Regions from separate parts of the Bordetella sp. FB-8 genome, predicted to be linked through region 2. Evidence: predicted binding sites of a transcription regulator. Region 2 holds the regulator's gene; the other holds the start of a gene.
What was found. The regulator sigma-54, encoded in region 2, starts transcription at its own class of promoters, with help from an activator protein. The targets are predictions, from matches to a motif close to TGGCANGNAANCTGCTTT.

Region 1: glnA (type I glutamate--ammonia ligase) is a predicted target of sigma-54. The motif match lies at 4,533-4,550, and genes of this name have one in related genera.

Annotation. Positions count from the first base shown of each region.
Region 1 is NZ_KB907784.1:3,281,584-3,297,576, reverse strand. It holds gene rph (ribonuclease PH) at 1-67, shown strand, start outside; gene H143_RS0115775 (hypothetical protein) at 398-733, shown strand; gene H143_RS0115770 (EAL domain-containing protein) at 706-2,496, opposite strand; gene rdgB (RdgB/HAM1 family non-canonical purine NTP pyrophosphatase) at 2,593-3,213, shown strand; gene hemW (radical SAM family heme chaperone HemW) at 3,224-4,432, shown strand; gene glnA (type I glutamate--ammonia ligase) at 4,606-6,018, shown strand; gene glnL (nitrogen regulation protein NR(II)) at 6,052-7,116, shown strand; gene ntrC (nitrogen regulation protein NR(I)) at 7,196-8,677, shown strand; gene H143_RS0115740 (response regulator transcription factor) at 8,999-9,661, shown strand; gene H143_RS0115735 (ATP-binding protein) at 9,661-11,010, shown strand; gene H143_RS0115730 (LysR family transcriptional regulator) at 11,040-11,972, opposite strand; gene H143_RS0115725 (pirin family protein) at 12,165-12,875, shown strand; gene H143_RS0115720 (glycosyltransferase family A protein) at 12,947-13,672, opposite strand; gene H143_RS21700 (glycosyltransferase) at 13,669-14,889, opposite strand; gene H143_RS0115710 (DedA family protein) at 14,894-15,478, opposite strand; gene H143_RS20890 (UDP-2,3-diacylglucosamine diphosphatase) at 15,482-15,993, opposite strand, start outside.
Region 2 is NZ_KB907784.1:1,465,943-1,481,935, reverse strand. It holds gene H143_RS0107075 (class I adenylate-forming enzyme family protein) at 1-1,385, shown strand, start outside; gene H143_RS0107070 (citryl-CoA lyase) at 1,382-2,161, shown strand; gene H143_RS0107065 (bacterioferritin-associated ferredoxin) at 2,254-2,529, opposite strand; gene H143_RS0107060 (zinc-binding dehydrogenase) at 2,711-3,859, opposite strand; gene H143_RS0107050 (helix-turn-helix domain-containing protein) at 4,025-4,585, shown strand; gene H143_RS0107045 (GNAT family N-acetyltransferase) at 4,599-5,123, shown strand; gene rpoN (RNA polymerase factor sigma-54) at 5,211-6,647, opposite strand; gene H143_RS21360 (hypothetical protein) at 6,711-7,340, shown strand; gene leuA (2-isopropylmalate synthase) at 7,769-9,481, shown strand; gene H143_RS0107020 (cupin domain-containing protein) at 9,687-10,079, shown strand; gene H143_RS0107015 (acyl-CoA dehydrogenase family protein) at 10,119-11,285, shown strand; gene H143_RS0107010 (CaiB/BaiF CoA-transferase family protein) at 11,296-12,453, shown strand; gene H143_RS20155 (IclR family transcriptional regulator) at 12,454-13,257, shown strand; gene H143_RS0107000 (MaoC family dehydratase) at 13,254-13,724, shown strand; gene H143_RS0106995 (amino acid ABC transporter substrate-binding protein) at 13,803-15,092, shown strand; gene H143_RS0106990 (aldehyde dehydrogenase family protein) at 15,196-15,993, opposite strand, start outside.

The DNA.
Region 1 (15,993 bases), 1.8 Mb from region 2:
GATGCTCACGTTGGCCGAAAACGGCATTGCGCGGCTGCTCGCCGCGCAGCGGGCTGCACTGACCTGAATGCGCGTTCGCGCGCCCCGTGCGCGGCCGATATCGCCGAAGCGGGCAACGATGTGCCGGCACGCAGCGGCCGGCAGGCCAGCGCTCTGCATGAGTCGTCCGCCATTCAGGCGCACCTGACCGACGCCGCGACCAACAATGCGCGCGAGGCCGGCAAAGCCAGCCACACGATGCAGGAGGTCGCTGGCCCTGGCCCGCCAGGGCGGCCAAACGGTCTAGGCATGCCGTGGCCAGCATGCAGCGCATCGCCAAGGCTTCGAGTCGTATCGCCGAAATTGTCGCCGTCGTTGCAGACAAGGTGACGACACCGGCCGGCGCATCGGCGCGGGCGTGCGAGAGGTTGGCCTGGCCGGCTCTACCATTGGCAGCGTTGTGAAGTCGGTCGACGGCATTACGGACATCATGTCCCGCATCTCGCAGGCCAGCCTGAGCCAGGCCCAGGACCTCGCCTCGGTCAATCAGACTGTGGAGGCGCTGGGCCGCAGTACTCAGGAGGACTCGATCATGGTCGAGCGCACAGCCAGCCAGGCTGAAGAACTGGCTGGCCTGGCCCAAAGCCTGCGCAATGCCGTGGCCGCTTTCAAACTCGAAGACAGACACACCGCCGGCCTCGATCTGCCGGCTCCGGAACGCACCGCCTATTTGGCATTGGCCAGCGCTGCGTAGTCGTCCACCAGCAGCGAGGCGCGCTCGCTCTTGACGCGTCGCTTGAGTTCTGCAACGGCGGCCGCAACCGCCTGGGGTTCGACGCCCTGGCATCGCTGCGGCTGCACCACGAGGGCGGCGACTCCCAGGGTGACAAAAGGGAAAAAACGCGTCACGCCGTAGCGATCCTGCAACTCGATGCCGCCCAGACCGCGGTCGTGTTCGTCGTAAAGGTCGATGGCCCGCTGATTGAATTGCGCGACCATGTCTTCCAGACGAGCCTGCCAGTCGCCGCTGCGCATCAGCATCACGAAGTCGTCGCCGCCCACGTGTCCGATGAAGTCCTGCTGTATATCGCAGTACCGTTTGATGACTTCGGCGCACAGCTGAATCACGGCGTCGCCACGCCAGTATCCGTACATATCGTTGAAGGACTTGAAGTGATTCAAATCGCCATAGCAGGCGATGAAGCACTCCGAACCAGCCATGAGTTGCTGCATCTGCCGCTTGATGGGGATGTTGCCGGGCAGCGCGGTCAGCGGGTTGGCGTAGCGCGCAGTCTCCAGGCGCAGCTCGGTCACTGCCCGCACCAGGGATTCGCCCGTGCCCAGGCCCGCATAGCGGCCTTCCCGTGTCATGATGAAGCCGTCGCGCAGGTAACGCTGGTCTTCCGAGGCCAGCACCGGTGCCAGCCTGTCGATGGGTGTCCCGACATCGAGCATCACCGGCCGGTGGCTCATGAAAGTCGCGCAAGGGTCGCGGCCGAAAAGATCGCGCGTATAGCGCATGGCGTACTTTTCGGAAAACGTGTGCCGATTGATCAGGCCTATGGGCCGGTGTTCCCGGTCCAGCACGGCCACCGAATGCAGGTCAGGGAAATCCTGGAACATCTTGTCGATGTCGTCGTTGGTATGGTGCTCCGGCTGCACTGCCATGGCTTCGATGAGCAGGGTGCCGACCGTGCCGCTCTCAGCCTGAACGCGGCGCGACCGGTCCAGCCGCAGCAGCGCAAGCACCGGCTCGGGCAATTCGACCTGGGGCTGGGGTTCGACCAGCCCTAGATGCCAGCCCTGGACATAACGCATGCCCAGCTCGCGCACCGTGGCAAGGTCGGCGGCCGTCTCTATCCCTTCGGCCAGCAGCGGCGTTCCCAGCGCCTGGGCCACCGACATGAGCGCGCGAATCAACTGCTGACCCGATGCGCTGCTGCTGATACCGTAGAAAAAATGGCGGTCGATCTTGACCAGATCGGGCTGCAGCCTCACCCAAAGCTGTAGATTGGTGCTGCCCGCGCCATAGTCGTCCAGCGCCAGTCCAATGCCGTGCTCGCGCAGGCAAAATCGGGCCTGCAGCAGCCCGTGCACGTCGTCGGCCGCGTCCTGCTCGGTCAATTCGATGACGAGCCTGTCGGACGGCAGGCCGCTGTCGTCGAGCAGTTGGCGGGGCAGGTCGGCGCCCCATTGATACCAGCAGGCCAGGACAGTGTTGATCGACAAATTGAGCAAGAGCTTGCCCTGTGCGCCGCTTTGCACGAACCCATGCAGGCCGGCCTTCGCGCAGGCCAGTTCCAGTTCGACCAGGCGCCCCAGTCTGCGCGCTGTGCCGAACAGGCTGGCGGGCAGGTGAAGCGGGCTGTTGCGCGGGCCGCGGATCAGGCTTTCGTAGCCGTGAATGCTGCCGTGGAACAAATCGGCGATGAGCTGGTAATGCGCTTGCAACTGTCCATCGCGGACAATGCGTTCAAATTCGGTTGCCAGGGATAGCGGGGCGTCGACTTCGAACATAGGGGGGGCGAATTTTAGATGCAGCCAGCCATTCTGGGCTGTATATATTGCCGATTTGTGGCAGTCCATTTTGCCGCGCTTATACAATCGCAGTCTATGAACGATTCGAATTCCTCCCTGCGCCAGGTGGTTCTGGCATCCGGCAACCCGGGCAAACTGCGCGAATTCTCCGCCTTGTTCGCGCCCCTGGGCATAGAGCTCATTGCTCAATCCCGGTTCGGCGTCAGCGAGGCCGAGGAGCCGTATGTCACCTTCGTGGAAAACGCGCTGGCCAAGGCCCGCCATGCCAGCCGCCATACCGGGTTGCCGGCCCTGGCCGACGACTCGGGTCTGTGCGTAGCCGCCCTGGGCGGCGCGCCCGGCGTCTACTCCGCACGCTATGCGCAGCGCCGCATGGGCGGCGAGAAAAGCGACGCGGCCAACAATGCGCTGCTGGTGCGGGAACTGGCCGGCCAACCCAACCGCCGCGCCTGGTATGTGGCCCTGCTGGTTCTGGTGCGGTCGCAAGACGATCCCCAGCCGCTAATAGGCGAGGGCATCTGGCACGGCGAAATCGTCGATACGCCGCAGGGCGGCCACGGCTTTGGCTACGACCCGCACTTCTATCTGCCCGAGCAAGAATTGACCGCGGCCGCTATGGCGCCCGAGCAGAAAAATCGCATCAGCCACCGTGCCCGCGCGCTGGAAGAATTACTCGCCAAGCTTCAGGCATTCTAGGCAGCCCGCAGTGTCCAGGACCATTATTCTTCAGCCCGACGGACGTCCGGCCCAGCGACCAGGCACCACGCTCACCAGCCTGCCGCCCTTGTCGGTCTATGTCCACGTACCCTGGTGCGTGCGCAAATGCCCGTATTGCGACTTCAATTCGCACGCGGCCAGCGACATCCCCGAGCGTGCCTACCTGGATGCTTTGCGCCACGATCTCGAACAGGCGCTGCCTTCGATCTGGGGCCGCCAGGTTGTTTCTGTCTTCATCGGCGGCGGCACCCCCAGCCTGCTTTCGGCGGCCGGCCTGGATGAGTTGCTGGCCATGCTGCGCTCGCATCTGCGCCTGCTGCCTGATGCCGAGGTCACCCTGGAAGCCAATCCCGGCACTGCCGAGGCCGGGCGTTTTCGCGACTACGCGGCCAGCGGCGTGACGCGCCTGTCGCTGGGCATTCAGAGCTTCGATGACGCGCAATTGCAAAAACTCGGCCGTATTCACGATGCCGGGCAGGCGAGGGCGGCCATCCGCATGGCGCAACAAGCCGTGGCCCGCGTCAACCTGGATCTGATGTTCGCGCTGCCCGGCCAGACGCTGGACGCCTGCCTGGCCGACGTGCGCCAGGCCCTGTCCTTCGGCACCGAGCATTTGTCGCTCTACCACTTGACGATGGAACCCAATACCGTCTTCGCCAAGTATCCGCCCCGGGATCTTCCCGACGACGATACCGCGGCCGCCATGCAGGATGCCGTGCAGGCCGAGTTGGCGCAGGCAAGCCTGCAGCGCTACGAGGTTTCGGCCTATGCCCGGCCTGGCGCGCGATGCAAGCACAATCTCAATTATTGGGAGTTTGGCGATTACCTGGGCCTGGGGCCGGGCGCGCACGGCAAGATCTCCTTCCACGACCGCATTGTGCGCGAGGCGCGCGCGCGCCAGCCCGAATCCTGGATGGAACGGGCATCACGGGCAGACGGCAGCCACATTGCCGAAACCCGCACGCTGGGTACGCTGGACTTGCCGTTCGAATTCATGCTCAATGCCCTGAGGCTGCGCGACGGCGTGGCCTCCAGCCTCTTTGCCGAGCGCACGGGCCTGTCGCTGGCGGCCATCGCGCACCAACTGGAAGCAGCCGTCTCCCGGGGATTGCTGGACGCGGATCCGACCCGCCTGCAGGCCAGTTCCCTGGGATGGCGCTTCCTAAATGACCTGCAAGAGATGTTCTTATCGAATTGAATGCACTATAACGATGCGTCGCGCACTGTAAATTGCACCAAATTAGATCATTCAATCCCGATTTTTCACCCCGCCTCGGGAATACCCCGAAATTTTGAACTGGCACACATATTGCTTATCTTGTGTCAGCCGGGCGGATATCCCCGCGACACCTAATGACCAATGGAGATGACATGGCAAGCCCCCAAGATGTTCTGAAGATGATTGCTGAGAACGACGTCAAGTTCGTCGACTTCCGTTTTACCGACACCATCGGTAAAGAGCAGCACGTTTCGGTTCCCGTTTCCGTCGTCGATGACGACAAGCTGGTCACCGGCCAGGCCTTTGACGGCTCCTCGATCGCCGGCTGGAAGGGTATCGAAGCTTCGGACATGATGCTCGCTCCCGACCTTGACACCGCCAATCTGGATCCGTTCCGCGAAGAACCCACCCTCATCCTGACCTGCGACGTGATCGAACCGTCCGACGGCAAGGGCTACGAGCGCGATCCCCGCTCTCTGGCGCGGCGCGCCGAAGCCTATCTGAAGTCTTCTGGCCTGGGCGACACCGCCTACTTCGGTCCTGAACCCGAATTCTTTGTCTTCGACAGCGTCAAATGGGGCGAAGACATGTCGGGCTGCTTCCTCAAGGTCAACTCCGAAGAAGCCCCCTGGTCGTCCGGTCTGGATTTCGAGGGCGGCAATCTGGGCCATCGTCCCAAGGTCAAGGGCGGTTATTTCCCCGTGCCCCCGGTCGATTCCTTCCAGGATCTGCGCTCGGAAATGTGTCTGGTGCTCGAAGCCATGGGCGTTCCCGTCGAAGTGCATCACCATGAAGTGGCGGCACCCGGCCAGCTGGAAATCGGCACCAAGTTCAGCACGCTGGTCAAGCGCGCCGACTGGAACCAGGTCCTGAAGTACGTCGTTCATAACGTCGCGCACGCCTACGGCAAGACCGCCACCTTCATGCCCAAGCCCATCGTTGGCGACAACGGCTCGGGTATGCATGTGCACCAGTCCATCTGGAAGGATGGCGAGAACCTGTTCGCCGGCAACGGCTACGCCGGCCTGTCCGAATTCGCGCTGTATTACATCGGCGGCATCATCAAGCACGCCCGCGCCCTGAACGCCATCACCAACCCGACGACCAATTCGTACAAACGCCTGGTCCCGCACTTCGAGGCCCCGGTCAAGCTGGCCTACTCGTCGCGCAACCGTTCGGCCTCGATCCGCATCCCGCACGTGCCCAGCCCCAAGGCCCGCCGCATCGAAGCCCGCTTCCCCGATCCCATGGCCAATCCCTACCTGGCATTCTCGGCCCTGATGATGGCCGGTCTGGACGGCGTGCAGAACAAGATCCACCCGGGTGATCCCGCGACCAAGAACCTGTACGACCTGCCCCCGGAAGAAGACGCGCAGATCCCGACCGTGTGCTCGTCGCTCGACCAGGCCCTGGAAGCGCTGGACAAGGACCGCGAGTTCCTGACCCGCGGCGGCGTGTTCACCAACGGCATGATCGACGCCTACATCGCGCTCAAGGAAGCCGACGTGCAGCGTCTGCGCACGGTGACGCATCCGGTCGAGTTCGATATGTATTACAGCCTGTAATCCGGCTGCACCGGCGGTTTGGTATTTTCGAATATGAACACGGATGCCTATGAACTGCTCGCGACGTCCGTATTTCTTCTGGACGCCCAGGGCCATATCGAATTTGCCAATGCCGCCGCGGAAGATCTGTTCGGCCGGTCCCGCAAGCAATTGCGAGGCCTGCCGGCCGATCGACTCTACGACGATCCGGCATCGCTGCAAACTTCCATAGAACACGCTGCCGCCGGCATCTTCGCCGATGCGCGCCAGCTCTCGTCCCTGCGGCGAGGCCAAGAGTCCGTCGAGGTTTCCGTCACCACGGTGGCCTTGTCGGGTCAACCCTGGCCGGTCTTGATCGAAACCCGCGAAATCGAGCAGCGCACGGTGGCCGACCGCGGCCAGAGATTGGTCGAAGAAATCGAATCCCAGCGCGAACTGCTGCGCAACCTGGCCCACGAAGTGAAGAATCCCCTGGGCGGACTGCGCGGCGCGGCGCAACTGCTGGAGGCCGAGCTGCCCAGTGCGGCTCTGGCCGAATACACGCAAGTCATCATTTCCGAAGCCGACCGCCTACAGGTTCTGGTCGATCGTTTGAGCGGCCCCAAACGCCAGCCGCTGGACGCCAAACCGGTCAATATCCATGAAATCTGCGAGCGCGTCTGCGCCCTGATCCAGGCGGAGTTTCGCGAACGCGTCGCCCTGCAGCGCGACTATGACGCATCGGCGCCCGACCTTCAGGGTGATGCCGCGCGCCTGATGCAGGCGGTGTTGAACGTGGCGCGCAATGCTGCGCAGGAACTGGTGCTGCAAAAAGAGGCGGACGGCGTGCCGCCGCCGCAGATCGTTCTGCGCACCCGCGTCGCCCGCCAGGTCGTGCTGGCGCATCGGCGCCATCGATTGGCGCTGGTGTTGTCCATCATCGACAACGGTCCAGGCGTACCCGAGCATATCCGCGAGCGCATTTTTCACCCGCTGGTCACCGCAAGGCCAGGAGGCACCGGCCTGGGGCTGAGCCTGGCCCAGGATTTCGTGAGGCAGCACGGCGGACTGATCGAATTCGAATCACGTCCGCGCCACACCGAATTCCGCCTGATCCTCCCCATGGAACAAATTCACTGATGTGTACTGCCACGCTCACTTCGTTCGCTGCTCTGCGCGCAGGCAACTGCCCGTCGCGGGCGGCTGCGCGGAGGCCGCAATGAAGCCGGTTTGGATAGTCGACGACGATCAATCCATACGCTGGGTACTGGAAAAGGCCCTGGCGCGGGCCGGCGTCTCCACGCGCAGCTTCTACCAGTCCGCCGACGTGATCCAGGCCCTGGGCCGCGACACGCCCGCGGCGCTGGTGTCCGACATACGCATGCCTGGCGGCAATGGCCTGGACCTGCTGCGCCAGATCAAGGAACGCCATCCCGCCTTGCCGGTGATCGTCATGACGGCCTATGCCGATCTTGACAGCACCGTGGCGGCCTTTCAGGGCGGTGCATTCGACTACCTGGCCAAGCCGTTCGACGTGAACGAGGCGGTGGCGCTGATCCAGCGCGCCTTGAAAGAGGGCGTTGCGCAGGACGATCCGCAGATCGAAAACAGCCTGCTCGACGGCGAGAGAATGATGACGCAGTCGTCCTCGCCCGCCATGCAGGAAGTTTTCCGCGCCATCGGGCGCCTGGCCCAGTCCAGGGTCTCCGTACTCATTACCGGCGATTCGGGCACGGGCAAAGAGCTGGTGGCCCGCGCGCTGCACAGCCACGGATCGCGGTCCAACGGCCCGTTCGTCGCGCTCAACGCGGCGGCCATTCCCCGGGACCTGCTCGAAGCCGAACTCTTTGGCCACGAACGCGGCGCCTTTACCGGCGCCAACACGCTGCGGCGCGGCCGCTTCGAGGAGGCGAACGGCGGCACGCTGTTCCTCGATGAAATCGGCGACATGCCCATCGAGTTGCAGACGCGCCTGTTGCGCGTGCTGGCAGAAGGCAGTTTCTACCGCATAGGTGGTTCGCAGCCGGTGCGTGTGGACGTGCGCATCGTGGCCGCCACCCACCAGCCGCTGGAGCAGCGCGTGGAGCAAGGTCTGTTCCGCGAAGATCTGTTCCACCGCCTGAACGTGATCCGCCTGCGCCTGCCGCCGCTGCGCGAACGCATTGAGGACATTCCGGCGCTGGCCAATCATTTCCTGGCCAGCAGCGCGCGTGCACTGGGCGTGCCGGTCAAGCGGCTTACGCCCGCGGCCATCGCCGTGCTCACGCGCTTTGACTTTCCGGGCAATGTGCGGCAGTTGGAAAATTTCTGCCACTGGCTCACCGTGATGGCGCCCGGCCAGACCATAGACCGCAACGATCTGCCGCCGGAAATCCGGGCGATGGAGCAGGGCGGGGCGGTGGCAGGTGCTCTTGCCAGGCCTGTATCAATGCCGGCAACCCATACTCCCACGCTTGCGGCGGGCGCAGAAGCCGCCGCGCTGGACTCCTGGGAGGATGCCTTGATGCGCGACGCACGGCGACGCCTTGATCGCGGCGAACCCGCCGTCATGACCACGCTCACGCGCCAGTTCGAGAAGATCCTACTGCAGAGCGCGCTGGACGCCAGCCGCGGCCGTCGCGTCGAAGCCGCCTCCAGATTGGGCATAGGCCGCAATACCATCACGCGCAAGCTGCGCGAGCTCGGCATCGAAGACGAATAAGCCGCCGTTCACCGGCATGCTGCCTCGCTTTTGAATTATTCATTTGCGGCTTGCGGGTACCCCTATTTTGGCTTCTGCGGCGCGGGCCGGGCCCCCCGCGGCGAGACGGCGCAGGTATGCGATCGTGCGCTACCGGGTCGGCGTGAAAATCCAGGAATAGAAAAATGTCGCAATGGCGCGCTTAACGCCGCAAACTTTAAGGATCTCGCATTAGCGAAATCTTAAGTATCGGCGGCATTGCACACGCTCTTGATATGCGTCGGATCAAGCGGTTATTGTTGCTGCGATAGTGGCTTTTCGCATTGAACTGGAACCGAAGCGATGCGTGTATTACTCGTCGAGGACGATAGGTTGATAGGCAGTGGGGTCGAGGACGGGCTGGCCGAAGTGGGCATGGCGGTCGACTGGGCGTACGATGGCAGGCAGGCCCAACTGGCGATGGCGACCACGCCATACGATCTGGTCATACTCGATCTCGGCCTGCCCCATATATCCGGCACCGAACTGCTCGACTGGATACGCAAGCGCGGTGACCATACGCCGGTCCTGGTCATGACTGCGCGCGACGCCGTTGCCGACAGGGTGAGTGGCCTGGGCGCCGGAGCGGACGATTATGTCGGCAAGCCGTTCGATCTGACCGAGCTGATCGCACGCTGCCGTGCGCTCGTGCGGCGCTCGCAAGGCCGCGGCACCGACACAATCGAATACGGCGGTCTGATTGTCGACCCGCAGCGTCTTACGGTCATGCGCGGAAGCGAACGCATCGGGCTGACCTCGCGCGAGTGCGCACTGCTGGTCGAGCTTCTGGGAAGCCAGGGCCGGCCGCTCTCCCGCGCCCGACTGCAGGACAGCCTATATGGCTGGAACGAAGAGATCGAAAGCAACGCGATCGAAGTCCATGTGTCGAACCTGCGCAAGAAACTGGGTTCGGCATTGATCCGCACCATCCGCGGCATCGGCTACGTGATCGAGGCGCCAACATAATGGGCTCGATCCGACAGCGTTTGACCTTAATCGTGCTGTCCGGCGTCGCGGCGGTCTGGTTGTATTCGCTTTACTCGAGTTATCGCCAGGCTGCCCATGAGGTCGGGGAGTGGGACAAGGCGCGCGTCGAACAGGTCGCCCGCGCATTGCTCGTGCTGGACCTGGACGATTTGCCGGTCTTCGCAAAAGCAAGCGTCCCTCCGCGGGACGACGACGGGGACAATGATCAGCCGATGCCCCTGCTGTACGAGATCATGGCCACCGATGGCCGCGTGCTGGCTGCCAGCCCGGGCGTTCCGGCATTTGCGCTGCCCGGGCGCGCGGCTGGCGGCCAATCGGCGGAGCGCGCGAGATGGTATGTCTATACGACCGGCGACCCTGCGCGCGGTCGCATCGTGCGCATTTTCGAGCAGTGCTCGCATCGTTCCGCCGTGTCCGCCGTGAGCGCGAAACGCGTTGCGCGTCCGCTCCTGTTTGCGCTACCCGTGCTCGCCGTATTGATCTGGATCGCTATTGGAAGAAGCCTGACGCCCCTGCGCATATTGTCCAAGGCAATCGAGGAGCGCTCCTCCGACAGTCTCGAGACTATCGAGATCAAGAACATTCCCGACGAAGTGGTGCCCCTGGTTTCCGCCCTCAATATGCTGCTGCGGCGTCTGCGCCAGTCGCTCGACCGCGAGCGTGCTTTTACGAGCGATGCGGCGCACGAACTCAAGACGCCGCTTGCCGCAATCAAGGTCCAGGCGCAGGTGGCCCTCACCGCGCGGGACCCGCAACGCCAGCGGCGCGCGATGCAGCGCGTGGTGGACGCAGTCGACCGAAGTGCCCACCTGGCCGATCAGTTGCTGGCGCTGGCCCGGCTTGAAGAAAGCACGCCGCTGCCCAGTTCATGGGTCGACCTCGCCCAGACAGCTCAGGCGTGCCTGGCTGAGCAGCATGCCAATGCCCAGCGCAAGCAGATGTCACTCGTGTTGCGATCCGGCGGGCAGGTCATGGTGCAGGCGCCGCCTGCGCTGGTGCGCATACTGTTCGACAACCTTGTCGACAACGCGATCAAGTACGGCCGCGCGGGAGGCCGCATAGAGATTGCCGCATGCAACGAGGCTGGAGCCTTTGGTCTGGAAGTCAAGGACGACGGTCCGGGTGTAGACCCGCAGGATATGTCGCGCTTGAACGATCGTTTTTTTCGCGGTGCCGACCATACTGAAAAGGGCAGCGGCCTGGGGCTGTCGATCGTCGCGCGTATCGTGACCCAATTGGGTGGAAAGCTGGAATATGCGGCCGGCATCGAAGGTCGGGGACTCGGCGTGCGCATCAGGCTGCCCGCGTCGATCCGTCCGCCGCGATGATGAAGGCGGCTGGCGGTCGCCGCAGTCCTTCAGCGGTGGCCGTCCAGCAGGCTGGCGCACAATCTTGGCGACTTGAGCTTGTCCAGCCACCACGCCAGACCCGCTCCAGGCCGCTTGGCCTGCCAGGCATAGGCCAGGTCCTCGTACATAGCGATGCCTTCTTCAGTGTCGCAAGCCACCAGCAGGCCGTTGGCGATGTAGGTCGAGGCCAGCGACAAAGGAAGATACCCGCAGCCCAGCCCGCGCACCTGTGCTTCGATCTTGTCCTGCATGGTGGGCATGATGATCATGGGTTGCTGCGTGAGCAGGCCGCGCGTGCGCGGGGGGAGGTCGCGCGACGTGTCGGACACGACGACGGCGCAGTGCGCGGCGATGTCCTGGGCTGTCAGCTTGCGCTGGTCGGCCACCGCAACCAGGGGGTGGTGCGGCGCGACGCAGAAGCTAAATCGCGCGCGTCCCATGGCCTGGGACTGAAAAGCGCCGGCCGGAGCGCCGGCCGCATCGGCGCCGATGACCAGATCGGCCCGGCCCGAGACCAGGGCGTCCCAGCTGCCGCTCAATACCTCGGCGGTAAAGCGCAGGGTCGTACTTACGCCTACCTGACGAAACGCTTCGATCAAATCGTAGAACGGCCGCCAGGGCAGCAGTGCGCTGACCGCAATTCGCAGCTCCACCTCCCAGCCCGTGGCCACGCGCCTGACCCGATAAGCCAAGTCATCGAGCGACTGCAGCACGCGGCGGCCGTCGCGCAATAGCGTCTGACCTGCCGGGGTGAGCTGGGCGCGGTGGCCGCTGCGGTCGAACAGCAGCACGTCCAGGCCATCCTCCAGCTTGCGGATCGCGTAAGTGACCGCCGAGGGGACCTTGCCGAGTTCCCGCGCCGCCCGGGCGAAACTGCCGTGCCGGGCAATGGCGTCGACCATGAAAAGCAGTTCGGGCGTGATGGGTTGCCGCTGGGACATGATGAAAGCCTGCAATCGGGGGAGGGCGGAGGAATATGGATCATTCAAATAATTTGAATGATCTCATCAAGATGGTTCGCCATCAAGGCCGCCGCGCATGCGCATAATGCATCACATCAGGCCTGAATTGCGAGAGAAAGCGAGCGCAACCCTCTCATGCAAGGCCATTCACCGACCACTGAGGAAACTGCCATGCTTACCCCACGCCCAGCCCATCATCGCGGCCACGCCAACCACGGCTGGCTCGACAGCTATCACACCTTTTCCTTCGCCAATTACTTCGATGCCAATCACATGGGATTCGGTCCGCTGCGTGTCATCAACGACGACCGCATCGCGGCGGGGCGCGGTTTTGGCACGCACGGGCATCGGGACATGGAGATCATCACCTATGTGCTCGACGGCGCCATCGCCCACAAGGACAGCATGGGCAGCGGCTCGACCATCGAACCGGGAAATGTCCAGCGCATGAGCGCCGGCAGCGGCGTTCTGCACTCGGAATTCAATCCGCGAACCGACAAGCCGACGCATATGCTGCAAATCTGGATCGAACCTGATGTGAGCGGCATCGCGCCCGAGTACGAGGAGAAGAAATTCTCCGACGCGCAAAAGCGCGGACGGCTCTGCCAACTGGTCTCCCCCGACGGCGCCGACGGCTCCATGGTCATACACCAGGATGCGCGCCTGTACGCCGGCCTGTTCGACGGAGCTGAGTCGGCCACGCTGCCGCTGGCCGCTGGCCGCAGTGCCTGGGTCCACCTAGCCCGCGGCAATCTTACGGTCAACGGCCAGAAGCTGGGCGAGGGCGACGCCCTGGCCTTGAGCGAAGAGGCCAAGGTGGTACTGGAAGAAGGCGCGAACGCCGAAGTCCTGGTGTTCGAGCTGCCGTCAAACGATCGTTGACCGGTATTGCGCCGGGCACATCGACATCGATGCGCCCGGCGAATGCCCGGGTCTGCCCGCGCGCCGCGTCTTTAGCGGATATCGCGGTATTGGCGGGTTAGGGGCCGCTTCAGGAGAACTTCCGATCCGAAGTTCAGCGCGTAGCGCACTGCGGTCGTGGCGAACCCTTCGTCTTGCAAGCGCCGCGCCGATGTACGCATCACAAGCCGCAAGTCGAAAACCACCTTGCCCTCCTGCGCCAGACGACGGGCGATGTTCGTGTCCTCGCCGTAAAACGAGATCGTTGTATCGAATCCGCCTATGCGCAGGAGCGCAGCCTTGCTCGCGGCGAAATTTCCGCCGACCGCCATGTAGTGCGTGAAGCGGTACATGGGCATGGCCAGCAGCCGCCAGTAAAGCTGTACGAAAGCGCGCTTGGCCCGCGACAGCTCGTCATAGACATAAGGTCCGCTCACGCACACGACGTCGGCATCGCGTTCGTAGGTATCGAGCACGCGTGCGACCCAGCCCGGCGGCATGCGCGTATCGGCATCCACATAGGCCAGGATTTCTCCGCGAGCCGCCTCCAGGCCGCATTGGCGGGCATGCGTCAACCCTTTGCGTGGTTCGGCCACCACCCGCACCAGGGGAAAGGCCGAAGCGACCTGCGCCGTGCCATCGGTACTCGCATTGTCGACGACGACGATCTCGAAGGCGCCGCGGGCCGCATTCGCTTGCAGCTCGGCCGAGACCGATTCGAGACAGGCATGCAAATAGTCTTCTTCGTTGTAGGCGGGAATGACGACGCTCAACTTCATCCAAACGCTCCTAGCTCGTTGTGTTGTTCGATTCCGTGTGCGGCACCCGCCGCCGCGTAGATCCGTTCCCATGCGGTGACCGTCTCGGCCAGACCGAAGCGGCGGGTTTTCGCCCAGGCGCATTCACCCATACGCGCGCGCATCGCCGGCTCGCGCAGGAGCGACAGCAGGTGCGCGGCAAACTGGTCGGCATCGCCGGGTTCGGCCAGCAACCCCGCGTCGTCGGCAATGTATTCGGGCAAGGCGCGCCAGCGCGCCCCGACGGCGGGCAACCCCGAGCTCATCGCCTGCAGCAACACCATGCTCTGCGTCTCGGACGTGCTGGCGATCGCGAAAACGTCCGCTGCACGATAGGCCTGCGCCAGCGCCGGTTTATCGAGCGTGCCCAAAAACTTTACCCGATGGCCGATACCGAGTTCGGCCGCAAGTTGCTCCAGCCGGGAGCGGGCGGTGCCGTGCCCGGCCAGGGCGAGCATCGCATCGGGTACGTCCCGGGCAACGATCGCAAGTGCCCGCACGAGCACGTCGATGTTCTTCTCGACCGCGAGCCGGCCCGCATAAAGAATGGTCGAATCGGAAAATCCGAGGCAGCGCTTGAGCGCCTGCCGCTCGCCGGCCGCACCCGGCCGAAAAAGCACGGTATCGATCGGGTTAGATACCACTTGCGCGGGCTTGCGCAACCCGGATGCGAGCATTTCATCGAGCACCGAGCGCGACGGACCCGTGACGAGCGCGCAGCGGTTGTAGTATGCCGTCGCAGCCTTGACGCTGTAGCGCGCAAACTGCCGCGCGGCTATCGGTGCGTACATGCTGAATTCGCCGATTGCCCAGTGGTTGGTACCCACGAGCGGTACCCGCAGGTGCCGGACGGCGGCAAGCGCTTCCCAGCCTGCGCCGAGGAAAGTATGGGTATGCAGCACGTCGGGCTGCCAGCGTGCGAGCCCGCGCCAGCGCTGGCCGGTAGGCAGCAACAGTCGCGACTGGCCGGTCGAACTCGGTACCGGCACGGAAAACAGGCGCCGCACCCGGACCCGTTCGCCCAGATCGATCTCCTCGACGGGCAGACCCGCGAGGCGGTAGTCGCGCGGCGAGGCGCTCGGCGCATAGATCACGATGTCATGGCCTCGCTCCCCGAGTGCGCGGGCCGTCAGCAGGATGGAGTCCTGTATGCCGCCGAGTTCGGGGTAGAAGCTGTCGGTGAAGAAGGCGATGCGCATTGGCTCAGGTCTCCGACAGATCGGGCGTGTAGCGGCGGCGCAGCACAACGCCCGCGGCAATGCCGATCAGCGCGATTACCCCGCAGGACGCGAGCCACAGGTAAGTATCGATGCGGTGGTAGGCCGCGCCAGCGAAGTAACCGAGCAGAACGAAGGCTGCCGACTTGAGAAGCGTCCCCAGCAGGTTGTAGCCGAGAAAACGGGGCAGCGGTATCTGCGCCGCGCCGGCCGCGAGCAGCACCAGGAAACCAGCCGCGTGCGTGAGCTTGCCAAACAACAGTGTTTTGCCGGCATGCCGGCTCAGATGCGCCTGCACGGTCTTCAGATGCCGCTGGCGGCGAGCGCTAAGTACGCTGCCCCAACGCCGTCCAGGCATACTGCCGAACCGGCCGGCGTAGTAATAAAGCAAATCCCCGGCCAGATCGCCGAGCACGACGGTCGCGTAGACACCGCTCAGGTCCAGCAGTCCCTGCGAAGCGAGAAAGGCGCCGATAACCGTCGCGATCGGCCCCTCGAGCACGGCGGCGGCAAACAGGGCCACGTAGCCGTAGCTGGCGATGCTTGAGGAAATCCAGTCGAGCGATGACATCGTTCATACCTCCGTCGGCCAGTCCTGCGCTTTGGCCGCAGCGCGGCCAAAGCGGCGCCAGCCCGAGCGGCGCTGGCGCGCGCCGGTTTGGCCGTGCCAGCACAAAAGCTCGAAGCGACCGTCTTCGTGTTCGACGATGCCCGAGCAGGATTCTACCCAATCGCCGGTGTTCAGATAGCGGATTTCTCCGAGAAGATGGTCCGATGGATGATGAATGTGGCCGCATACGATGCCGTGCGCGCCGTATTGCTGCGCCTGGGCAACCAGGCTGTCCTCGAAATGGCTGATGTAGTTGACGACGCGTTTGACCCGGTACTTGGCCCAGGCCGACAGCGACCAATGGCCCAGTCCGATGCGGCGTCGGATCATGTTGAGGCCGGCGTTCAGGGCGAGCAACCCATGGTAGGCGGTATGGCCGGCGCAGGCCAGCCAAGGCATACGATGCAGCACTACGTCGAACTGATCGCCATGCGTGACGAGAAAACGCCGCCCGTCCAGCGTTTCATGGATCGCGT
Region 2 (15,993 bases):
CGGCCGCCCTGCAAGCTCTGGATCCGCGACCGCAGACCCGGGTGGCGATCTGCGCCGGCAACTCGGCCGGCCACGTCCTCGCGCTTCTGGCGACGCTGGCCAGCGGCAAGATCTGGGTGCCGCTGAACTACCGCAGTACCTCGCGCGAGCTGGGCCGCATCATCGAGGCAACCGAACCTTCCATCGTCATCGTCGATGCGGCGGGCGATCAGTTGACGCCGCCCAGCACCGGCGTGCGCGTGCGCCTGCACGGCTGCGGGGAAAACGCCATGGCCGAGCTGCTGCAGCGGCATGCGGTCGGACAACCCGTGCAATATGACTTGCCGCGCGATGCCACGCAGGCGATCAAATTCACCGGCGGCACGACCGGGCTACCCAAGGGCGTGATGCAACCCTACCGGGCCTGGAACGCAAATATCATCAACCAGATCGCCTGCTGGAAGCTCACGCCCGAAGACCGCTACGTCATGGCGGCTCCCATTACCCATGGCACCGGAACCTACCTGGTGCCCGTTCTGGCGCAAGGCGGCACGCACCTGCTGCTCGACGAAACCACGCCGGCGACCGTCACCCGCGCTTTCAGGGAACGCGGCGGCACGCTGTGTTTCATGCCGCCCACCCTGATCTACATGCTGATGGCGCAACCCGGCGCAACGCGTGCCGATTTCCCAAAGCTGCGCCACCTTATCTATGGCGGCGCGCCCATGCCCGCCGACAAGGTCGACCAGGCGCGCGAATTCTTCGGCCCCGTGGTGGCCACCACCTATGGCCAGACCGAAGCGCCGCAACTCGTGACGGTAATGCGCCCCGAGGATTTCGAGGTTCCCGAGAATCGCGGCTCGGTGGGCCGCCTGACATGGCTGTCGGACATGGCCATCATGTCGCCCGACGGACGGATCCTGCCGCGCGACGAAATCGGCGAAGTCGTGGTTCGCGGCGATCTGGTCATGACCGGTTACTGGCGCCTGCCCGCCAAGACCGCCGAAACGCTGATCGACGGCTGGCTGCACACCGGCGACGGCGGGCTCATCGACGAACGCGGCTACCTGTTTCTCAAGGACCGCTTGCGCGACGTCATCATCACCGGCGGCTTCAACGTTTATCCGGCCGATGTCGAAAATGCGCTGTCGACTCACCCGGCCGTGTACGAATGCGCGGTCTTCGGAGTCCCCGATGAAAAATGGGGCGAGGCCGTACATGCCGCCGTGCAATTTCACCCCGGCGCCCGGGCCGGCGACGACGAGATGAAAGCACACGTGCGCGCGCTCGTCGGCCCGGTGCATACGCCCAAGCATTTCCATATTTATGCGAGCCTGCCGCGATCGTCGGTCGGCAAGGTGCTCAAAACCGAAGTGCGCAATCTCGTTCTCAAGGAAACGCCATGAACACACCTGTAACCCGCCTCTGCGCGCACCATCTCGCCGGCATGTCTTATCGCGACGCCGATCTGGTCGAGGACCTGATCGGCAAGAAGACCTTCACCGAAGTGATGTTTTCGCAGATCATGGGCCGCGAAGCCCGGCCGGTCGATCTGCGCATGCTCGACGCCGTGCTCATCACCTTGATGGAGCACGGCCTGACACCAAGCGCCATAGCCACTCGCGTTACCTACATGAGCGCGCGGGAAAACCTGCAAGGCGCGGTCGCGGCCGGCCTGATGTCCGTGGGCAGCCGCTTTGTCGGCACCATGGAAAACTGCTCGCGCCTGCTGGACCGCATTCGCCGCGCCGGCGATCCGCAGGCCCAGGCCCAGGCCATCGCCGCCGAGCATCGCAGCAGCCGGGAGGCCTTGCCCGGCTTTGGCCACCACCTGCATAAGCCCGATGATCCAAGGGCTGTGAAATTGCTGGCGCTGGCCGAAGCCGAACCGGAACTGGACCAGAGCGCGGTGTGCGCCCTGCGCCTGCTGGCCCAGGCCGTGGATCAGGCCTATGGCAAGCACATCACCATCAACGCCACCGGCGCCGTCGCCGCCCTGCTGGGGGGCATGGGCGTGCCCACCGATCTCATGCGGGGCTTCGCCGTCATTTCGCGCGCGGCCGGCCTGGTTTCCCACGTCGCCGAAGAACAGCAAAGCCCCTCGGGTCGCTTCATCTGGGAAACCATAGACCATGCCATTCCGTATGTGGGCAAGGGCAAGTCTCATCAACTGGGGCAATGACCGGGCGCTCGGTGCCTGCACGACCGGCCGCGGCCAGGCAGGGCCCGGGCCTCCCGCAGAAAAGGGGCGACTGCAGAATATGGCCGCCGGCCTCAGGCTGCGGCGACGACAGGAATGGGCGAGCTGTTGGCGGCCTGGCCCTGTTCGACCAGGACCTCGGCCGGTTTCACCGGCCGTGTGACATCGCGCACCTCGCAGACACTGGAGGCGCGTCCGCCGGGCAGGTATTCGCAGGCCGTGCTGGCGCAACGGCCGCAGCACGAGGCGACGCCCAATTCGAACTGCAGGTCATCCAGCGATACGGCGCCCGCGTCGACGCAGGCGCGGACCTGACGCTCGGTGATGGCATTGCAGATGCAAATATACATGCGAATTATTATCGTCTTTGTATACTGCACGGACAAGGGGCAGGCGGCCAAAATATGTAATGCAACGTGACAAGGAGGCATGGCCGGGCTCGGACGCAATGCCGGATCCGGCATGCCGCTTTCCATGCCGCGCCACAAAGCCTCTCCTTGGAGACAGGAGACCGCTGGCGGCAGCGGCACATCAGCCCTGCCGTGGATCGATCAGGAATTTCTCGCCGGTCGCCTTGCGCTCGACGGCGCGCAGCACCTCGGGCCGCAGCACTTCGGCCAGGCCGATGGTGCGCGTGTAGTGGCTGGCGAAGGTCGTGGTCAGCTCGTCGGCCACGCGCTGGCGAAGGCGCTGCGCGGCATCGGGGCCTATCTTGGACAGGTAGTGAAAGAGCAGCCACGCCGACACGCTCCACGCATAGCCCAGCGGGGCGCGATCCAGCAAGATCGGCGCGGGGTCGAGGCTGCCGTAAATGTAGAGCTGCTTGAAAACGGCGGTGCCATATCGACTGTAGGCGCCCGGCCGCCGGGCGGCGGCGCGTTCCATGGCCAGCAGGATGTCGCTGCCGAGCTTGCCGCCGCCGATCGCGTCGAAAGCGATGGTGGCGCCTGTCTGCGCAACCGCGTCGGTCAGGCGGGCGGCGAAGTCCTCGTCCTTGCTGTTGAGCACGTGAGTCGCACCGATGCCTCGCAGCAAGGCGGCCTGCTCCTCGGAACGCACGATATTGACCAGCGCGATGCCATCGGCCAGGCAGATCCGTTGCAGCATCTGGCCCAGATTGGACGCGGCCGGCGCGTGGACGATGGCCTTGTGGCCTTCCCGGCGGGCGGTGTCGACAAAGCCGAGGGCGGTCAAGGGGTTGATGAACATGGAGGCGCCGTCCGCGGCATTGGCGCCCGGGGGCAGAAGCATCACATCGTGCATGCCGATCCTGCGGTAGTCGGCGTACATGGCGCCGCCGGACATGCCGACGCGCTTGCCTTCGAGAGCGGCCGCATTCCTTCCCGCCGCCACGACCAGGCCCGCGCCCTCGTTGCCGACGGGCAGCGACACGCCCAGCCGGCCGGCGACCGCCGCCAGGCGCGTCGGTGGCACGGCAAACGCGATGCGTGCGCCGGGAGCATCGGACACGATGCGGGACAGGTCCGCCGGACCCAGCAGCAGACCGATATCGCTGGGATTGAGCGGCGTCGCCTCGATGCGGACAATGACCTCGTCGTCGCCGGGTTCTGTCAATTCGACTTGTTCCAGCGACAGGACGAGCGTGCCGTCCTCGTTGATCGTGGATCGCAATTCGCGTCCGGTCCAGGCCATATTCCCACCTCCGATGCAGGTATCCATGCGTTCATCTGCCAGACGATAATTCGGTTTGAACGGGAATGATCGAAAACGTGCAATGCAATGCGGGCAAAAGCCGGCCCGGGCGCAGCGCACGCCTCGAAGGGCAGACGGTCCGGGGCCAATAACCGCCCCAAATTTTCCCATATACGGGATATATTCCCATATATGAATGAACCCAAGATCAATCAGAACCGTTCCCTCGCCGAGCATCTACGCACCTTACGCACGGATCGCGGGCTTACGCTGCAGGATCTGGCCGCCCGCAGCGGCGTCAGCCGGGCCACCCTGTCGCGGATCGAAAACGGCGAGGTAAGCCCCACGGCGGAAACGCTGGGCCGCCTGGCATCGGCCTTCGTCCTGCCTCTCTCGCAACTGCTGGCTCCGCTGGAGGCGGACTTTCCGCCGCTGGTGCGCCATGCCGAACAGAGTGTCTGGCAGGACCTCGAACATGGCTACTCGAGGCGCTCGCTCTCGCCCCCCAACCGCCAGCTGCAGCTCGAAATGATCGAGTGCGCGATCGAACCCCGCCAGCGCATTGCCTACGAGCGCCCGGCCTTCGCGGGCCATGAACACCATCTCGTGCTGTTGTCCGGCGCGCTCGTGCTCACTGTCGACGGAGTCCGGCACGAGCTGGCCCCGGGCGACTGCCTGCGGTACCGGCTGCGCGGCGCATCGTGCTTCGAGACTGGCCACCAGCCCGCCCGATACATCATTGCCATGGCATAAGGAACGGCCCCGCATGACACCGCACATCATCGAAATCGACGGTCCCGCGCTCGAACAAAGCGTGCAAGCGTTTTCCCGCATCCTTGCCGACAGCGTCGCCCTGGGCGCGGCCATAGGCTTCATGACACCGCTCTCTCTCGACGACGCGGCCCGCTTCTGGCTGGAAGGCGTCCGCCCCGAGGTCGTTGCCGGAAGAAGAATCCTCTTGGGCGCGCAGCACGATGGCGACATTGTCGGCACGGTGCAGTTGCTTACGTGTATGCCGGCCAATCAGCCTCATCGCTGCGAGATCGCGAAGATGATTGTCCATCCGCGCGCGCGCAGGCTCGGCATCGGCCGGGCGCTCATGAATCACGCCATCAATCGCGCGCGCGAACTCGGCAAGACGCTCATCACCCTGGATACGCGAACCGGCGACGCCGCGCAGCCGCTGTATGCGAGCGTCGGCTTCGAGGTCGCGGGCGTGATACCCGATTACGCATGGAACCCGGACGGCGAGGCCAGACACGCGACCACCTATATGTATCGCAGGATCTAGAGCGGATCATCCGGTACCGCAGCCACTACGCCGTTACGGATATCACCAAGACAACCCAGAGTAGGGAACCGGCTGGGCGCCCGGCCTCTAACGCATCACCTGCGCCTGCGCCTTGCGCAACGCCGCCGGCGCGATGCGCAGCGCCTCGCGGTACTTGGCCACCGTGCGGCGGGCGATCACGATGCCGCGCTCGGACAGACACTGCATGATCTGGTTGTCGGACAGGGGTTTGCCGCGGTTTTCCTCGGCCACCATCTTGCGGATGTGCTCCTGCACCGCCGTGGCCGAAGCGGCATCGCCGGTGTCGGTCGCTACTCCCGTGCCAAAGAAGCGCTTGAGTTCCATGGTGCCGAACGGCGTGAGCATGTACTTCTGCACTGTGGCGCGTGAAATCGTGGACTCATGCAAACCAAGCTCGCTGGCGATGTCCTTGAGTATTAAAGGACGCATGGCCGCGGCGCCGTGGGTAAGGAAGTCCGACTGGTGCGCCACGATGGCCTGGGACACCCGCAGGATGGTGTCAAAGCGCTGCTCGACATTGCGTATCATCCAGCGCGCCTGCTGCAGCTGGGCCTGCAAAGCGGCATGGCCGCCTTCGCGCCGATTGCCCAGCATCTGGGCATAGACTCCATTGACGTGCAGGCGCGGCACCACGGCGCTGTTGAGTACGGCCCGCCAGCCCTGGCCGGTCTTGCGCACCAGCACGTCGGGCACGGCGTAGTCGGCCGCCGGCACGGTCCAGGCGCGGCCGGGGCGCGGGTCCAGCCGCACGATCAGCGCATAGGCCGAACGCAAGGTGTCGGCATCGCACTGCAGGACTTCGCGCAGCCGTGCCGGGTTGCCCGCCGCCAGCAGCGGCAGGTGCTGGGCGCATAGCTGCCGCGCGCAGGACAGCACCCGGGCATCGGCTGCCTCCGGCAGGCGCGAAACATCGGGGTCGCGCAGTTGCAACCGCAGGCAATCGGGCATGTCGCGCGCACCGATGCCAGGCGGATCGAAGGATTGCAGCAGCATCAGCGCGGCGCGCAATTCGTCGGCATCGACATCGAGCTCGGGCGGCAACCAAGACAGTATCTCTTCCAGCGGTGATCCCAGGTAGCCGTTGTCGTCGAGTTCGTCGATCAGTATGCCCACCAGGGTCTGGTCGCGCGCCAGGGCGCGCGTCAACGCAAGCTGGCCCAGCAGATGTTCGCGCAGCGTATCGGTGTGCGCGGCCTGCGGCATGCCGTCGTCGTCATCGGAATACACTCCGCCCGAGCCGGGCATCTCATCGGAGCGCGATTCGGCCGATTCGCCCGGGGCGTCGGCCTGCTCCATCGAATCTTCGCGCTGCGGATCGGCCGCTTCGGCTGCCGGGGTCGGATCGTCGTCGCGTTCGAGCAGCGGGTTTTCGATCAGCGCCTGGGAAATCTCCATTTCAAGTTCGACGGACGACAGCTGCAACAGCCGAATGGACTGTTGCAGTTGCGGCGTCAAAGCCAAATGCTGGCCTTGACGAATTTCCAGGGCGGGACGATTGCTCATAGGTACAATCATATAGGTCAATCGGGCGCAGCCGCCCGGATGCCCAACCTTCTCACGCCAGACATGCCAGCCACTCCCGACCGTATACGCCAGGACCGCCGCCTCATCGGCCAGACCCTTTTCAAGCTGTCGTTGACGCGCCTGGCCATCCTGGCCGTGGGCATCGTCATCGCCGCGGGCATCTGGATCTATGTCGCATCGTGGATATTGAACGACGCCTCGCCCTGGATCCAAAGCTTGGATCAGGGAGTCGGACTGAGCTGGCAGCACATCCTGGGACCGTCGGCCGTCAGCCTGCTCTACGGATTCATCAACCCCTGGCTGTGGCGCATCCTTGCGCTCATCTGGACGCTCATCGTTCTTTATTCGCTCAAGACCTGGATACTCTCCAGCCTGGCCTCCGGCCGACTCTACACGGTCAACAGCCGCGTACTAGCCGAGCTGCGCCCCAATTTGTGCGAGGAGGTGGCCGATGTGCTGCGCTGGGTCTGGCAAGACCGCAGCGAACCCTTCACCGTCGGCGACCTGCAGCGCGCGCACCGCGAGCTGCGCAGCAACCGCATCGGCAAGATCGCCCTGACTCGGGCGCAGAGCGCCATCCTCGACCAGGGCGCCGTCGGCGATGCCGGACTCGAGGAGCCGCCGCGCGCGGCGCGGCGCCAGGCCGAGCCCACACTGAGCCGAACGCGCTGATCCGCCGGCTCCGGGGCGGCCGGGCCGCCCCAGGCAAAAATTTGCGTTGCCGCGAAAAATATGAAAGACTAGAAAGATGAATGCGCAACGCACCTTTTTTGCACACACCACGGCTTGGGGCAACGCCCGCGCCGGGTCTGTCGCAGCGCGTTCTTTCCTCCTGGCTGTCCCAGCCGCTCTAGCGCTATCCCTACACCTAGCGATCGGTTGCCGAGCCTAGTGTTCGTGGTGTTCGGCAGCCCCCGGGCCGCGCTCATCCCTGCCGCGGCGCAGCTTGCCACAAGCCTGCCCCTACTTGTAAAAAATCAGAATCCAGCCCGCACCATCGTGCGCACTGATGCCGGCACCGCCGCCTAGCGGACGTTGCCCTGGCCGCCACCCTGGCCAGCAGCCGGTACAACGGATTCACAAGACCCGAGGACCCCGACATGATGCTTGCCAACCCTGCCACCAAATACATCCCGTTTCGCCCCTTCGCGGACGACTACGCCCAGCGCACCTGGCCCAGCCAACGCATCACGCACCCGCCCATCTGGATGAGCACCGATCTGCGCGACGGCAACCAGGCCCTGATCGAGCCCATGACCGTCGAGCGCAAGCTGCGCTTTTTCGACCAACTGGTCAAGATCGGATTCAAGGAGATCGAGGTGGGCTTTCCCTCGGCCTCGCAGACCGACTTCGACTTCGTGCGCAAGCTCATCGACGATAAGCGCATTCCCGACGACGTCACCATCATCGTGCTCACGCAAGCGCGTGAAGAACTGATCAGCCGCACGGTGGAAGCGGCCGCCGGCGCCAAGCGCGCCATGATCCACCTCTACAACGCCTGCGCCCCTGCCTTCCGAAAGATCGTCTTCAACATGAACAAAGACGAAGTGAGGAACGTGGCGGTCACCGGCACCAAGCTGATCATGAAGTACATGGCCCAGCATCCGGGTACCGACTGGCGCTATGAATACTCCCCCGAAGTCTTCTCCACCACCGAACCCGAGTTCGCGCTGGAAGTGGCCAATGCCGTGGCCGAGACCTGGGGTGCCACGCCCGAGCGCAAGCTGGTGCTCAACCTGCCGGCCACCATCGAAGCCACGCAACCCAATCTGTACGCCGACCAGATCGAATGGATGTGCAAGAACCTGGCGCGCCGCGACAGCATCATCGTCAGCCTGCACCCGCACAATGACCGCGGCACCGCCGTGGCGGCCGCCGAGTTCGGCGTGATGGCCGGCGCCGACCGCATCGAGGGGTGTTTGTTCGGCAGCGGCGAGCGTACCGGCAACGTCGACCTGGTGACGCTGGCGCTCAACCTCTACACCCAGGGCATCCACCCCGGCCTGGATTTCTCCGACATCGACGAAGTGCGCCGCACCGCCGAGTACTGCAACCAGATTCCCGTGCATCCGCGCCATCCGTACGCGGGCGACCTGGTGTTCACGGCCTTCTCCGGCTCGCACCAGGACGCCATCAAGAAGGGCTTCGCGGTGCAGAAGCCCGACGCCGTATGGGAAGTGCCCTATCTGCCCATCGACCCGGCCGATCTGGGCCGCAGCTACGATGCGGTCATCCGCGTCAACAGCCAATCGGGCAAGGGCGGCGTGTCCTACCTGCTCGAACAGGAGCACGGCCTGGTCCTGCCGCGCCGCCTGCAGATCGAATTCTCACGCGCCATCCAGCGCGTCACCGACGAGACCGGCCGCGAAGTGACCTCGGGCGACGTATACGGCATCTTCGACAGCGAATACCTGGCGCAGACCTCGCCCTGGACGCTGATCAGCCATCGCATCGAAAGCAATCCGTCGGCCGGCGAAGGCAAGCACTACACGGTCACCGCCGAACTCGAATACGACGGCCAGCGCCGCACGGTGCAAGGCAGCGGCGACGGCGCGCTGGCGGCCTTCGTCGCCGCAGTCGGCGAGCCCATCCGCATCATGGACTACACCGAGCACGCCATCGGCACCGGCACCGATACCCGCGCCGCCTGTTACGTGGAAACGCGCGTAGGCGACGCGCCGACCGGTTTCGGTGTGGGCATCGACGGCGACATCGTCACGGCCTCGTTCCGCGCGGTGCTGAGCGCGGTGAACCGGCGCGCGGCGGCACGCAGCATGATCGCCGAAACCGCCCAGGACGAAGCGATCGCGTAAAGCCTCACAGCAGCCCCCGGGACGATCTTCCGACGCGGGCCTGCCTCCCCGAAAGCCGACCCTTACCCGGGTTGGCTTTTTTTATTTCCGATGCTGCACTGCAGCTAGTCATGCCGGAATATTTCCCCTATAAATTCAATATATAGAATATTTATTCATCATAAAAAATATGGCCAAGCCAAATCGGCCACCGGAGCAGGCAAGCATGTCCCGCAATTCTCCCGTGTATTTCGTGTCCACCGCCGACACGCCGGGCTATCACCCCGCCAATCACCTGGGCACGCTCAACCGCCGCCTGATCGGCCCGGAAACCGTCGGATCCCGGCACCTGGAAGTCATCCACGGCACGATCGAAAAAGGCAAGGGCGCCTTGCCCCACGCCCATCCCGGCATCGAGCAGGTCTGCTACGTGATCAGCGGCCGGGCCGTGGCCCAGGTGAACGGGCAGTGCAAAGAACTCGGTCCCGGCGATTGCTGCTTTTTCCCGCCGCACGCCATGCACGTCTTCACCGTTGTCAGCGACGAACCCGCGCAGATTCTGGTCATCTATTCCCCGCCCTATGAAGAATCCCCCGAACGCGTGGTGCGCCCGGCCTGAGGGCGACCGCGCCGCGATACAAGCTCAAAGGAAGCGTGCATGAATTTCGATCTGACCGAAGATCAAACATCCATCATCGAAGCCGTGCAATCGGTCTGCTCCCGGTTCGACATGGCGTACTGGGATCGGCTCGATGTCTCCGGCACCTTTCCGCACGAGTTCTACAAGGCCGTGTGCGAGGGAGGGTGGCTGGGTGTGGCCATGCCTGAAGCCGTGGGCGGCGCGGGCCTGGGCATCGTCGAAGCGGCGCTGGTAATGCAGACCATCGCGCAGTCCGGCGCGGGCATGAGCGGCGCCTCGGCCGTGCACATGAACGTGTTCGGCCTGAACCCGGTCGTGGTCTTCGGCACCGAGGAACAGAAGGCGCGCTTTCTGCCGCCGCTCATCGCCGGCCAGGAGAAAGCCTGTTTCGGCGTAACCGAACCCGACGCGGGCCTGGACACTACCAAACTCAAGACCTTCGCCCGCAAAGTGCCGGGCGGCTATTCGGTCAGCGGCCGCAAGATCTGGATCTCCACCGCGCAGGTCGCGGACCGCATTCTGCTGCTGGCGCGCACCCAGCGCCTGGACGAGGTGAAAAAGGCCAGCGAAAGCCTGTCGCTCTTCTACACCAAACTGGACCGCGGCAAAATCGAAGTGCGCAAGATCGACAAAATGGGGCGCGCGGCCGTCGACACCAATATGCTGTTCATCGACGACCTCTTCATTCCCGAGGAGGACCGCATCGGCGAGGAGGGCAAGGGCTTCGAATACATCCTGCATGGCCTGAACCCGGAACGCATCCTGGTCGCCGCCGAGGCCGTGGGCATCGGCCGGGCCGCGCTGGACATCGCCACGCGCTATGCCAGGGAGCGCGAAGTGTTCGGCCGCCCCATCGGCATGAACCAGGGTGTGCAGCATCCTTTGGCGCAGGCCTGGATGCAGCTGGAATCGGCCAACCTCATGATGCTCAAGGCAGCCTCGCGCTATGACGCCGGCCTATCGTGCGGCGCCGAGGCCAATGCCGCCAAGTACCTGGCGGCCGAGGCCGGGCACAACGCCTGCCAGACCGCCGTCATGACGCTGGGCGGCATGGGCTACTCGCGCGAGTACCGCGTCGAGCGTCTGCTGCGCGAATCGTACATTCCGCGCATCGCGCCCGTGAGTCCGCAACTCATCCTGTGTTTCATCGCCGAGCGGGTGCTGGGCCTGCCCAGGTCTTACTGAAAAAATCGCCATGATGAATCCGAATGCCAAACCCACGGGCCCCCTGGCCGGCGTGCGCGTCATCGACATGACCTCGGTGGGCATGGGCCCCTACGCCACGCAAATCCTCGGCGACATGGGCGCCGACGTGCTCAAGATCGAAGCCCCCACTGGCGACGTGTTCCGCTACGCCGAACCCGCGCTGCACACCGGCATGGGTGCGGCCTTCATCAACCTGAACCGCAACAAGCGCTTTCGCGCACTGGACATCAAGCGCGAAGCCGACCTGGCCGAACTCAAGACGCTGATCGCCGAAGCCGACATTTTCATTTCCAACGTGCGGCCGCAGGCGCTGCGCAAGCTGGGCCTGGACTACGCGTCGCTGCGCGCCGACAACCCGCGCCTGATCTACTGCGGCGCTTACGGCTATGCCGAGTCGGGTCCTTACAGCGGCCAGCCGGCCTTCGACGACATCATTCAGGCGCGCTGCGGCATGGCGCAGTTCCAGGGCGCCAACGCGGGCGAGCCGCAATATGTCAACACCATCATGGTCGACAAGGTGTCGGGCCTGACCGTGACCTATGCCCTGGCCATGGCCTTGTACGAGCGCGAGCGCTCGGGCCAGGGGCAGGCCCTCGAAATACCGATGTTCGAGACCATGGTGTCTTTTCTCGCGCCCGAGCAACTGGCCGGACAGACCTTCGTGCCGCCGCAGGGTCCGGCGGGGTATCCGCGCGTCATGACGCCACAGCGCAAGCCCTATCGCACCGCCGACGGCCACATCGCACTGCTGCCCTACACCACGGCCCAGTGGATGCGCTTTTTCACCCTGGCAGACCGGCCCGACCTGGTGTCCGATCCGCGCTATGCCGATCTGGCTTCGCGCAGCGCCAATATCGTCGAACTCTATGCCACGCTGGCCGACGTCGTCAGTCTGCGCACCACGGCGCAATGGCTGGCCTTGCTCGCCGAGGCCGACATCCCGCACAGCGAAGTGCCGCGCTACGAAGACGTGCTGAACGACCGGCATCTGCGCGAGACCGGCATGGTCTTCGAATACGATCACCCCACCGAAGGACGCCTGCGCGCAGTCGGCATTCCGGCGCGCTTCTCGCGCACGCCGGGCAACATCCGGTCATGGCCGCAGGCGCTGGAAAGCGAAACGGCCCACTCGAACAAGGAAAACTGAATGGCCACGCGGCAAAGCGCCGACAACGCCGGCCACGCAAGCGTCAAGACGGCGCTGCGCGTGATCGAGATCATCGAGATCTACGCCCAGGAAGGGCGTTCGCTGACGCTGACCGAACTCTCCAGGCTGCTGGATGCGCCCATGTCCAGCTGCCTGGGCCTGATCCGCACGCTGGTGTCGCGCGGCTATCTGTACGAAACCGGCAAGCGGCAGGGCTACTACCCCACGGCGCGCCTGCTGCACACCGCCCAGCGCATCGCGCGCAACGATCCGGTGCTCGAACGCATGCAGCCCGTCATGGAATCGCTGCGCGACGCCACGGGCGAGACCGTGGTGTTCGGCCAGCTCCAGGACCAGAGCGTACGCTATCTGGATGTATGCGAGTCGGCCAATCCCGTGCGCTACATCACGGCGCCGGGCGATCTGCGCGAGCCGCACATCAACTCCATAGGCCGCGCCATCCTGGGCGCGTCGAGCGACCAAGCGCGCGATCAGGTGCTGGACAAGCTCTCGTTCGCGTCCTCCGCCGCGTCGCGCGAGATGCTGGCGTCGCAACTGCGGCAATGGCGCGAACAAGGGTGGTATCCCAACTTCGGCGAATCTTTCGCCGACCTGGGCGGCATTGCCATTCCGATCCTGATCGGCGACGCGCTCTATGGCTTGTCGGTCGCGGGTCCTCTCTATCGCGTTCAACCGCGCGCCGCCGAGATCGTCGCGGCGCTGCACGCTGCCGCGCGCAGACTCGGTTCGCATGCGCCGCGCGCCGCCGAATCACTCGCACAGTCACAGGAAAGCTCCGTATGACATCTGCCATTCCCACCCTGAGCCAGGGCTATTACTGGCAGGACATCGCGGTCGGCCAGAAATTCCACACCTTCCGCCGCACCATCACCGAGACCGATATCGTCAACTTCATCAGCGCCACCGGCATGCTCGAGACGATCTTCATCGACACGACCTTCTCGCACGGCGCGATCCAGGGCCGGCCGGTGCCCGGCGCGCTGACCTACAGCCTGATCGAGGGTTTCATCATGCAGGGCATGGTGCAGGGCACCGGCCTGGCCCTGCTGGAAGTTCACAAGAAAATGCTGGCGCCGGTCGTGGCCGGCGACACCGTCTGGGCCGAAATCGAAATCACTGGTATACGCCCGACTTCCAAGCACAATCGGGCCGTAGTAGTGTCCTTGATCGAAGTCCGCAATCAACACGACAAACCCGTCATGACCTATACCGCGACCCGCATGTTGGCGGGTCGGCCCGATAACCCCTGAACCAGGGAGCAGCCGTTCGGAACAACGAGTTTTTCTTGTCCGCGATCACGCGGAACAAAAAGGAGAGGAGAAAGAGACATGAAAAAGCAAAACGGAAAAATGCGTAAATTCGTCAGGCAGAGCCTTGCCGGGATTGCACTGCTGGGCGCGGGCATGGCGGCCGGCACTGCCGCACTCGCGGCGGCGGCCGGCCCCGTGCCGGACGCGATCACAGTGGGCACGCTATACGCTTCCAGCGGAGCGTTCGCGGCGATCTCCATGCCGGTCTACAACGGGCTCAAACTTTGGGTGAAGGACATCAACGCCCACGGCGGCGTCTATGTGAAACCCTATGACAAAAAGTTGCCCGTCAAGCTCGTCTCTTATGACGACCAGAGTTCGACCAGCACGGCGACCACGCTCTACAACCAGCTCATCACGCAGGACAAGGTGGACCTCCTGGTCGCCGACTCCGGTTCGGTGCTGACCTCGGTGGCGGTGCCGCTGGCGCGCGAGCACCAGAGACTGCTGTTCGACCAGACCGGCACGGGAACAAACTTCTTCTCGGCGGACAACAAATACAACGTGCTGCTCGACGACCCGGTTTCGTCGATCTGGCCGCACCGGCTGGCGCAATTTCTCATCAACGAAGGACCCAAGCACCACATCCGCCGCGTCGCGATCCTGTACTCGACCAACGACTTCACCGGCGCGCAGGCCGAGGCGATGCACGGTTATCTGGAAGCCGCCAAAGGCAAGATAGACGTCGTCTACTACCTCGGGGTGCCGACCAGCACCACGAACTACCAGGTGCTGATCCATCGCATCCAGGCCACGCATCCCGATGCGGTGCTCGAGCTCGGCTATCCGACCAATGACATCGCCTTTCTCAAGGCGCTGCATTCAACGGGATTCAAATTCCCGGTCGTGTTTTCGATCTATGCGGGCCTGGAGACCGACCTGCTGCAAAAGAATGCCGGCGACGATGCGCTCAAGAATGTCTTTTCCTACGTGCCGGCCACGGGCGTCAAGTACAAGCCCTCGTTCGGCATGGACATGGACGCGTTCACGGCGGCCTACCGCAAGCTATATGGCGCGGACGTCAACGTCGGGTTCAATGCGGTGGCGGGCTACAACACGGGTCTGGTGATCGAGAAGACGCTCAACACCACGCAAAGCATGGATCAGCTCGCCTTGCGCGACGCGGTGTTCGCCCAATCCGGCAAACTGACGACGCTCAACGGTTCGTTCGAACTCACGCCCGAAGGCGCGCAAAAGGGAAATCTGATGCCGATCGGGCAGTTGCAGGCCAAGGGCAAGAGCATCAGCATGGTTTCGGTCTACCCCGCGGACGTGGCGCAAGCAGCGCCGATTTTCGGCAGCCACTGAACCGGGTCGGCTGACCGGATCGGCGGACAAGCCCCCGGCGCAAGGCCGGGGGCGATGCCGTCGACTGCGGGGGCTTGGGCGCCCGCGGTCGACGGCCGCGGCTTCAATCGTGCTTGATCGAAATGGTCTTGAGCACGGTAAAACCGTACAGCGCCTCAAAGCCCTTCTCGCGGCCGTGGCCGCTGGCCTTGACACCGCCAAAGGGCAGCTCGATGCCGCCGCCCGCGCCGTAGTTGTTGATGAAAACCTGGCCGCTCCTGACTTTGCGCGACAGACGCAGCGCACGCGAGCCGTCGCGCGTCCAGACGCTGGCGACCAGGCCGTACTCGGTGGCGTTGGCGATGCGCACCGCGTCGGCCTCGTTGTCGAAAGGCATAGCCGACAGGACCGGGCCGAAGATTTCTTCCTGCGCCAGACGATGCTTTACCGGCACGTCACGCAACAACGTGGGCGCCTGATAGAAGCCGCCTGACGGCGCCTCGGACACCACGACCCCGCGCGCCACGGCGGCGATGCCGTCGCGCTCGGCATCGCGCAGAAAACCTTGCACGCGTTCCTGCTGGGTCTTGCGGATCAGCGGGCCGCAGTCCAGATCCATTGCGGCCGGACCGGCGCGCAGTGCGGCAAAGGCTTTGCCCACCTGGTCGAGCACCTGCTCATAAGCGCTGCGCTCGATCAGCAGGCGGCTGCCGGCCGAGCAGGTCTGCCCGGCGTTCTGCACGATGGCGTTGAGCACCACGGGCACCATGGCATCCATGTCGGCATCGGCGAACACGATCTGCGGCGACTTGCCGCCCAGTTCCAGGGTGACCGGCACATGGCGTTCGGCTGCGGCCTGCGTCACCAGCACGCCCACGCGCGGCGAGCCGGTAAAGGAAATATGGTCCACGCCGGCATGGCG